3 regions of the Paenibacillus sp. MAH-35 genome follow, and region 1 is predicted to be linked to each of the others. Evidence: riboswitches for the same ligand, from Rfam matches in the RefSeq annotation. Region 1 holds a riboswitch; each other region holds the start of a gene.
What was found. A riboswitch is a leader RNA that binds a small molecule or an ion and turns the genes downstream of it on or off. The one in region 1 is predicted to bind cyclic di-GMP.
Positions count from the first base shown of each region.

Region 2: linked by a shared signal. The riboswitch ahead of AC3Y2E_RS18015 (hypothetical protein) and the one ahead of AC3Y2E_RS02175 (S-layer homology domain-containing protein) in region 1 are both predicted to bind cyclic di-GMP.
Region 3: linked by a shared signal. The riboswitch ahead of AC3Y2E_RS24665 (diguanylate cyclase domain-containing protein) and the one ahead of AC3Y2E_RS02175 (S-layer homology domain-containing protein) in region 1 are both predicted to bind cyclic di-GMP.

Region 1 covers NZ_JBYUPU010000002.1:93,375-96,650, forward strand. Annotated here, with positions in the region: gene AC3Y2E_RS02170 (helix-turn-helix domain-containing protein) at 1-271, opposite strand, end outside; cyclic di-GMP riboswitch class I at 644-736, shown strand; gene AC3Y2E_RS02175 (S-layer homology domain-containing protein) at 1,104-2,945, shown strand; gene AC3Y2E_RS02180 (hypothetical protein) at 3,273-3,276, opposite strand, start outside.
Region 2 covers NZ_JBYUPU010000016.1:2,038-5,313, forward strand. Annotated here, with positions in the region: gene AC3Y2E_RS18005 (universal stress protein) at 142-588, shown strand; gene AC3Y2E_RS18010 (sporulation protein YjcZ) at 773-895, shown strand; cyclic di-GMP riboswitch class I at 1,219-1,317, shown strand; gene AC3Y2E_RS18015 (hypothetical protein) at 1,518-1,811, shown strand; gene AC3Y2E_RS18020 (pirin family protein) at 2,134-2,907, opposite strand; gene AC3Y2E_RS18025 (MarR family winged helix-turn-helix transcriptional regulator) at 3,215-3,276, opposite strand, start outside.
Region 3 covers NZ_JBYUPU010000030.1:11,187-14,462, reverse strand. Annotated here, with positions in the region: gene AC3Y2E_RS24665 (diguanylate cyclase domain-containing protein) at 1-1,300, opposite strand, end outside; cyclic di-GMP riboswitch class I at 1,431-1,523, opposite strand; gene AC3Y2E_RS24660 (HAD family hydrolase) at 1,708-2,373, opposite strand; gene AC3Y2E_RS24655 (AAA family ATPase) at 2,541-3,276, opposite strand, start outside.

The DNA of each region.
Region 1 (3,276 bases):
GTGTGCCTCTAAAGCGCATGATACTCGGTTGCGCGCCTTGTCCATGAAGAAACAAAAAAGGAATATTGGATGTACGTGCGGTGCGAATGGCGATACTTTCAATCGCTGCCCTTCCATCAGCAGCAATCTGGAAGACGATACCCGGATAACCGCCCGGACAAACCTTAACCTCGAGAGGCTGATCTCCCGAATAGGTCGCGACTCGAATACATTCAATATCCCGAAATAAAGCTTGAGGAGGGGGTACAATGTTAAAATTAATGGTTGTCATAATATACTCCGCTCTTAAAAGTGGGGCTTACTTGAACATCAATGTCCTGTTTGCTACATCCAATTGGTAATGATGTAGTTATCATAAGAACAAGTATAACAAGTATCTTATTCATACATTGCCTCCTCTTCAAAACGAAGTGATGTTTGTTATTTATGACGCCCAATACAAGCTATTAGTTGCATTTTCTTGGGAGCACAACAGCGGCAGCCGAACAATGGCGGTCTTTCTTGGATTTAATACGGATAAGTCCACCGCATAGGGCTAAATGGATAGAAAAAACTTCCGATATTGTAACTGCAGACCTATACAAACCATCTATACTTATTGATATATTTTTCCTTGTAAAGATTTATAGAGTTTAATCGAACATTGGAATAAAGGCAAACCCGCTGAAAAGCGGAGACGCAAAGCTACAGGGGCTAAAACGGACTTGCGCGTCCGCGATGCCAGCCAGCTGCCCGATACGGAGGAATGACCCCCGTCTGTTTGCTTTGTGCTGACCAGACGGGGGTTTTTTTGTATTTGTTAACGGGTATACCCGATGGGATACTGAAAGGAGGTGAAATTAACGTTGGAGTTTTATCTTAAAAATCTCGCCTTCTCCAGGGGTATAAGGATCATCTACGAACTCGAAGAGACTTGAGTTGGAAAAGAAGTTTCGGAACAGGCGGAGAAGACTTCGGATCATGCAGACTCTTTCTTTTCTCAATCTCCATTTGCATCTTATTCACAACAGGAGGTATGTAAAATGCGGACTCGTCCTCGACTGCGGTCGTTGCGGCCATTTCTTTCGGTTGCGCTTAGCGCAGCCCTGATTCTTTCTACTTTGATGGGATTGTTACTTTTTCCGGCTCCGGCTTCGGCGGCTTCGGAGACAAAAGTGTTTCAGGAGGGTCTTGACGGGTATGCGGGCAATCAGAGTGCTCGTGTCTATTCAGCTTTCCCTGATAATAGTAACGGTACAGAAAATGTAATTGCCCTCACCAAAAGCCTTTCAGCCTCTCAGGCTTCTTTTATTCAATTCAATCTTTCATCCATACCGCAACATGCAACGATTGACAGCGCGACACTGGAATTGACCACTAATACCGGAATTTCAAATACGGGCGCAAAAGTGGCTGTCCATAGAGTCACAGCTCCTTGGGATGAAGCAACGATTACATGGAATAACTCGGTCGGCGCGGCGGTTTATGACCCGACTCCAGTCACTGTACAATCGATCAACGGCTATCTAGCCAATTCCAAAAGCAGTCTGGATCTAACCACTCTTTTGCAGCAATGGGTTGACGGCACTGCGGATAATCATGGGTTCATGTTGCAGGTTACGGAATTGGACTCTGAAGCCGCGTGGCACAGAGGCTTTCATTCGGATGAATCAACCACGCAGACCAGCCGACCGAAATTGACCATCTCCTACACGTATGTACCCACAACGGGCGTGGTTGTGACGCCGGCTACCCTGTCGCTTGTGGTGGGTGGAAGCACCGGCCAACTGAGTGCCAATGTGCAGCCCGATGATGCTTCAAACAAAAACTTGCAGTGGGCGTCGTCCGATACCACCATCGCGACGGTAGACGCAAGCGGGCGTGTCACACCGGTCGGCCTCGGCACAGCGACCATAACCGCGACGACGGAAGAAGGGAACTTTACCGATTCGAGTACAGTGACGGTTTCCAGTGCAAACCTGAGCGGCCTGGTAATCTCGGAAGGTGAGCTGTCGCCGACGTTCAACAGTGAAACATCGAACTATACGGCTGCGGTGTTGGGCAGTGTGAACAGCCTGACGGTTACGCCGTCCGTATACGATCCGAATGCGGCGGTGACGGTGAACGGGGCGCCGGTAGCGAGTGGTATGCCGTCGCAAGCAATCCCGCTGAATGTCGGGGACAACGAGGTCAAAGTAACGGTTACGGCTCAGGACCAAGTGACAGAGAAGACGTATACGATCATGATTGCCCGCGAAGCTGAAGCTTCGACGCCAACAGATGATGGAGACTCGGATTCCGGTGACGGTAGTGGCGGGGGCGTATCGACGCCAACGACCCCCGTTAATCCGGAAAATCCTCCTGTAGACAAGCCGGATACGGAAAAGCCGCCGGAACAGTCGGGTGGGGCTGCTTGTACAAAGCTCACCTGGTCGGATATCCAGAACCATTGGGCGAAGTCGGACATCGAATCGGCTTCGCAGCTGTGTATAGTTCAAGGCCCTTCCATCGACACATTTTTGCCGGACGATGAGGTGACGAGGCTGCAATTCGCCTTGATGGTAGCACGTGCAATGAAGCTGCAAGATTCGGGGAACACAGCTGTCTTGGACACTTTCGCGGATCAGGCAGACATCCCTGCATGGGCGACGGCCGAATTGTCCGCAGTTGTCCGGGCAGGCATTATCGAAGGCTATGAAGATGAGACGCTGCGTCCGAACGAGAAGATCAACCGGGCGGAGATGGTCACCATGCTGATCCGAGGCTGGAAAATAACGGCTTCGAACGGGGCGACCTCGTTCTTGGACGATGCGGACATTCCGGACTGGGCGAAAGGGTATGTCGCGAAAGCGGAACGAGAAGGCATTATCCAAGGCCGCTCCAATAACCGATTCGAACCGTCAAGTACGGCCACAAGGGCGGAAGCCGTTGCAGTGCTGGTCCGCATGCTTCAAGACAAACCATAACTGGCAGCGATATGGGTTGACAGAATGACCAAAACCTCTATCTATGCATTCTTGCGAATGCTGGATGGAGGTTTTTTCCTGGGGAACGTTCTTCTATTTCAACTCAAGTAGCAATAGGTAAGCGTTTGAAGTGATCTCCAGCTTTTCCCCTGCTTCGCACGGAGCATGCCAGTTTCCAAAGCACTCCGCGCACCATCTAACGAAAGTACTCGTTCAGTTCCTTGTTACTTCGGGAATGGGATCTTTAAATCGGTTCCAATTCGCACTTTTTGCGGTACTGGTTGATCTTATCCATCGTAGACTCCGCAATTCAAAGCCTGTTTAGAATTAC
Region 2 (3,276 bases), on a different contig from region 1:
GCAGGGCTGTTTTGACCGTGGCATATTGGGGTATAGATGTAGGATGTACTGCAACCGCTTGTGATGTTTCTCACAGTATCCGGACATGACGAGTGGTACGCTGAAATAAGAACGATCTATCTAACAAAAGAGGTGCTGTATATGCCATTTCAACATGTACTGGTCGCATATGACGGATCGGAGCAAGCCCAGTCGGCGCTCTTGCGCGCAAAGGAGCTCGTTCGCAGCATACCGGGCTCGCGGCTTACGATCGCCCATGTATTCCATTATCCGAACCTGGTCGTAGGCGAAGCGATGATCGCCGCGCCGGTGCGCATGGAGCTGGACGAGTTGTCCGACTCGGAGAGAACGCTGGACGAAGCCAAGGAGCTGGCGACGGATTTGCCGAATGCGGCGACTGCGCTGCTTCAAGGAGATCCGGCGCGCGCCCTGCTCGATTACGCCGAAGAGCTGCAAGCGGATCTGATCGTAATCGGCAGCAGAGGGCTCAGCACGCTGAAGGAGCTGTTCCTCGGCAGTGTCAGCCATTATGTGGTGCAGCATGCGAAAGTCCCCGTTCTTGTCATCAAAAATCCGGACGACCTGTAAGCGGAGTGCCGCAAACCGGTATTGATAAAAAGTTACGTTCGCCGGGACATCTGTACAGTCCGTTACCCGCCCCTCCTCATATTGTAGATCGTGTGGTTCATTCATCCCGACTGTCAATCGGGCCGCCCGGCCGGTTGCAACGGATGTCGGCCGCACAATCATGAAATATCGAGGAGGACTGACCATGGGATACGTTGGCGGTGCAGGATGCGGTTGCGGCCCGGGAGTTGGAGGCTTGTTTACTTCGACAGGCGTAATTCTGGTACTGTTCATCTTGCTTGTTATCGTCAGCCGGGCTTGGATCTAAGGGCTGATCGGCAAGCCGGGGAATCGGGTTAACGCCCGATTCCTTTCTTTTTGAGAGGAACGTGTCCATTTTTAGCGGACTGAACTATCTGGCTCCCAGAAAAAAACTTATTTTGCGCAGGGGCATTCATCGCGAAAAAGGATAAAAATAGTAACCATATGGAATATACCGGGAATAGTTGTCGAAAAAAAGAAGAAAATTGCAAATAATCGGGGCATTTTTCCCGGAATTAGGTACAAAGGAGGATGCGAAGAAGGGGCTTCTCCCCTATTCTAAGAAGGAAGACGCGATACATACCATACCATACCTAACTTCGATTACCTCCCGACAAACGGCAAACCCGGCTAAAGCCGGCGACGCAAAGCTAGAGGGGCTAAAGCAGCAGGTCGGAATCGACCTTGCCAAGCCAGCCAGCTGCCGAACGATTTGGATCGGAGTTTTTTGTAATATAGGAAGTTGTGCCAAGCAATTTCTTATGGATAACGGGAGCTTCCAAAGGAACAGCGATGGGCTACGAAGCAGGTCTGCGCTTTTGGGGGATTTTTTTGTATGCCAGGGGTCGGGGAACGGGAGCAGGACCAGTATCGGCTCTTCATCACTTGGGCGAAGGAGCTGAATCATTATGGAGGAACGGCACGCATCGGCGGAGCAAGGGTATTACCTGAAGATGGGGAACGACTTTGTCGGCATGTATCGTTCGAAGGAAGGGCCGAAGCTTTTTTTTAACCGGGACAAGTACCGGCTGAACGATTCGAAGTGGGATGTGGAGCTCGTCGTCGGGCGGCACAACAATCTGTTTATTTTTTATTGGCAGGGCGAGAGGAAGATTTCGTTCCGGTTCAGCAAAAATTTGGATCGGGTCATTCAATTGTACCGGCTGCTTCAAGAATATTTGGCCGCTCCACGGACGGTATAGGAGCGGATCTTCCGCGGTCGGCCGGGACGGCCGGACCGTACACGGGATAAAGCAGCTTTCGTGCCGTGCGTGGTGCGAGAGCTCTTTATCCCGTTTTTTTCTGCCGCCGCCAGCGCCCGGGTTATGCTTTCCGCCGCCGGAACACGCAGTCAGGGCAGGTCCGTAAGCGGTCTCCTGCCTTGACTGGCGGCACATCGTGCATACCGACTCATTATGAGGTGCAAATCATACCGGGGCGTTGGATTAGGAGTCCGGTTTTCGCAGCTTATGCATGTGAGGCTTCTCATTGCCGGTTTCGACAGAGAGTCGGTATCCGGTGCGATCAGCGTTTGTTATACAGCGGATAATCGGTTTCCGAGGGCACGTCGATCGCGACGAGTCGCAGAGCTTCACCTGCCGCTGCTCTCACAACGGCTGAGCCGCTAGTCCCGCCTGCGTCCAATACGGCGAAATCTTTGGAATGCAGCGCCGACGGTTCGTCATCGGCCGAACCGAGAGATCCGGTGCCGCGAATCGCCAGAACCGCCATCGAACGTCCCGCCGCCAGCTCCAGCACATATTCGCCGCCCGCCTGTATTGTAATATCCCGCATATGCGCATCCACCTTCAGCGCTACCGGCGATTGCCCGCCGATGACTTCTTTGACGGTGACGCCCTCGTGTTCTTGAACCGGGAACTGCTCGTGCTCGAATTGGCGATAGGTCGGCTGATCGTAACGTGTTTGGCGAAGGTCGGGCTCGAACCAGATCTGAAATCCTTCCATATCCGGTCCGACAAAACGTTCCTCGTGGGAGACGCCCGATCCCGTCTGCATCACTTGCGCTCCGCCGGCTCCAATCGTACTCTTGGTGCCCAGCGAGTCTCCGTGCACAGCCTTGCCTTGGATCACATAGGTGACAATCTCGAAGGCCTGATGCGGGTGCGGGGGAATATAGCCATCCTCGGGCGTAAACGCCCACGCCCAGTAGAAGAGAGGACCGACACGTTTCACGGCACCGCCTTCACCGGGAAATCCGATCGGCTTCTGCTCGATAATTTTACCTCCGTCAAACGCTCCCGTTCCTTGCTGAGCTGGTGAAAAACGTTGAATATTCATAGCGAATCAGCCTCCATACCTAGAATAATGGCACATACACAACACACTTCAACAAAGACGGATAGGAAATCATATATCAATAAAAATCTTAATTTTAAGTTAAAATGGTGCAAAAAAATAGTATGCCGCAAGTATCTAGCAACTGCGCTGCGTACATGACGCTTGCGGCTGGGAGGAGTAACGCCGGATCGGATTTCGGGAATCGGATCATGCAGGAAACCGAAGCGGTCTGCATGGCTAGCCGACCGCCGTTGTTACCCCGGACGGTTGTCTGACCGCTGGTCTGTCGGTCTGCCTAGCAGGACGCTCACTTGAAGCTTTGTTCTGCGGTCAGGCCCAGCTTTTTGAGCAGCTCGGATGCCAGCTTTT
Region 3 (3,276 bases), on a different contig from region 1:
CCACTCCGTATATGCCGACGATTTGAAGATCGGCGATAATCGGTATGTTCGTCACGTCCACTTCGACCGTATAGCCTTCTTTATGTATGAGCCTCAGCTCCAGATGCACGGAGTTGCCTTCCATCGCTTCCTGAAAAGATGTCAACGCTTTCAATCGGTCTTGAGGATGAATGAGCGCGACGAACTGGCGTCTGGTTAACTCCTGGGCAGAATATCCGAGCAGCCCGGAGACGGCGGGATTAATCGCCAGCAGCTTGCCTTTGCGGTCGAACGTACAGATCGGCGCCGGATTATGCTCGATCAGGTCGGCCGTTTTGCCGAGATAAGCCGGCAGCTTATGCTGCAGCTTGTATTCATACATATTCAGATCGGCACCGTGCAGCAGTTCCTCGATATGTACCGTCTCTTCGGTTGACGATACCGCTACGCCGACCGAAAAGGACAACGATACCGGAGGCAGCCCGTCGTCGGGGATAAACGACTTGCCGTTCAGCTCGTCCAGCAGCTTTTGCCGCATATTCTCAAACCGGGGGGCATCCTCGACGATGACGACAAACTCGTCCCCGCCCAGCCTCCCGGCGATACCGTTTACATCGCGAATCATCTCCCGCAGGTAGTCGGCGATAAGCATAATGACGCGGTTTCCGATCATGTGGCCGTAGGTGTCGTTGATTTGCTTGAAAAAATTCAGATCGATCAGCAGCACCCGGACCGTCCTGCCGTCGTCCAGCAGTCTTTGACCAAATTGCAGCGTCTGTTGCAGCGAAGCAAGGCCGGTCAGCGAGTCGATTCCGCTCAGATGGCGGTATTCGTTTCGTTCCTGCTCCAGATGTTTAATATAAGAGGCGAGGAGAATATTGGCCAGAGCAATAAACGAGAAAAAAACCAGGTGGGCGATCCGCGCGAACGGTTCCGAGTCGTCGGTGACGGTATACAGATGGAGGCCAACCGCAAGCGCGGCCACTAGCATATACAGGGGATTGGGCATTAGGAGAGCGTACATAAGCAACAGCGGGTAAGCGATGAACAATTCGGCATACCATACGTCAAGCTGCAAGGCTGCAGCGTATACGAATAAAGCAAGCCCCGTCAGCACATAAAAAACGGGCGGCTTCCCCCGAAAAATGACGGAGGCGAGCAGAAAGCCGGCAAATGTACACGAGGCCGCCACGCTTGCGGCATCCGCCTTACTAAACAGAATCGCGCAGACGCCGACGACCAGTGCGAGCGCGACGAACAACCACTTCTCGCTTCGGTACACGGATTGGAGGCACGCCCGTATTAAATCCATACGCTGCATAGGGTTCTTCCCTTTCAACTGCATATTCGAATCCTGCAAACGAACTGCTGCGGAGAAGCCCGCCATATATAAAGCCGCCCCTGAACAGGGACGGCCGATCACAGCAATACTTATCGCTGAAGCGAACGTTGTCGGCAGCCCAGCTGTCATGGCTCATCGAGCGTGGAGCGTTAGACCTGAAGCTTTGCGTCCCTGCCTTTCGGCAAGTTTGCCATTGAGATGATAACGAATGTGACGTTGGTTGTACTCGAAATTTAATATACCATACCTTACCTTTTTTTGAAACTAGAAAGTAAGCGGTACAAGTGCCTGTCGATTCAGGGTAAAAAGTGTCGCAAATCTCTCGTTTCGGCCCGGCATGCGAGCCGCCGGTTCTTACCGGAACAAAGGCCGAACCGCTGCATTCGTTAAACTACAGTCAGCTCGGAGATCAGCCCGGCCAGATCAAGCCCCTCCATCGTCGTCAGACGTTTCCGGTGCTCGCCGAACAGCAGCGCCTCCGTGACCGGATTCGGCACGATTACGCAGTGCAGTCCCGCCCGGTGGGCAGCTAGTGCGCCGTTAGCCGAATCCTCGAACGCGATCGCTTCCCCGGGCTGGACTCCGAGACAACCGACGGCCTGTACATACAGCTCCGGGTCCGGCTTCACTTTTTTCACGTCGTCCTTGGTTCGAATGCACGAGAAACGGTCCAGCAACCCGAACTTCGTTAAGTACCCGGTCACCCAGATCCGGCTCGAGCTGGAGGCAAGCCCGACCGAAAGCCCGAGCTGTGCAGCCTGATCCAGCACCGATATGACGCCGGGCCGAAGCTGCTCCGTCTCCATCCTCTGCAGGAACAGCTCCCGGCGCATCCGGCTGAACGTGTCGCGGTCAACCAGCTTCCCGGTCTGGTCTTCCAAATATTTGTACGGATCGAATACATCCGTCATGTCCGTTCCGATGACGCCGGACCATACCTCCAGCGGGAGCTCCGCCCCATGATGCCGGTACACGTCCTGGTATGCCCTGAATTCATTGGTTTCCGTGTCGAGAATAAGTCCGTCAAAATCAAACACAATGGCTCGAATCATCGTTCAGTATGCCTCCATCCGCTATTTAGCTCTATAAGGATATGGACTCCTATCCCTCCATTATAGCGGAACTTCACCGGCAGCGTAGCTTCAAACCGAAAAAAGCCGCAGCCTGCGGCTCCTTCTACACATTTCCTTTGGCTTGCCGGCGCGTACGCGCCGGTTTTTTACAGTCCAAGTCCCGCACGCGGCTCGGTCCGCATATCCTCGGGTTTAATCGTCATCAGTTCCTGGCGCCCCGGCGAACTATTTTGATACTGGCCGAGCAGCCGGACCGCTTGATGACGCATCGACTTCTCCATCACATTGCGCACGTAACGGGCGTTGCTGAAGGCGGACAAGCAGTTGTTTTTCTCGGCGATCAGCATCTGCCTCAGCTTCATGATGCTTGCCGGAATCAGCGTATACTCCCGTTCCTTCCCCATTAGCTCGGCAATTTGCACCAATTGGTCGATAGAATAATCGGGGAAATCGATCGCGATCGGGAACCTCGAAGGCAATCCCGGATTTTGGGCTAGAAAAAAATCCATCTCTTCCGAATAACCGGCCAAAATGAGCACAAATTGGTTCTTGTGGTCCTCCATCGCTTTGACCAGCGTATCGATCGCTTCTTTGCCGAAATCTTTCTCGCCGCCCCGCGCCAGACTGTACGCTTCGTCAATAAACAAAATGCCGCCCATCGCCTTCTTGACCAGATCGCGCGTCTTAAGCGCCGTGTGTCCGATGTATTCGCCGACCAGATCGGCCCGCTCGACTTCGATCAGATGGCCTTTCTGCAGCAGTCCCATCGACTGGAACAGCTTGGCGACAATTCGTGCGACTGTCGTCTTGCCTGTTCCCGGATTTCCTTTGAATATCATATGGTACACCTGCTGGCTGGCAGCAAGTCCCGCTTCCGCCCGG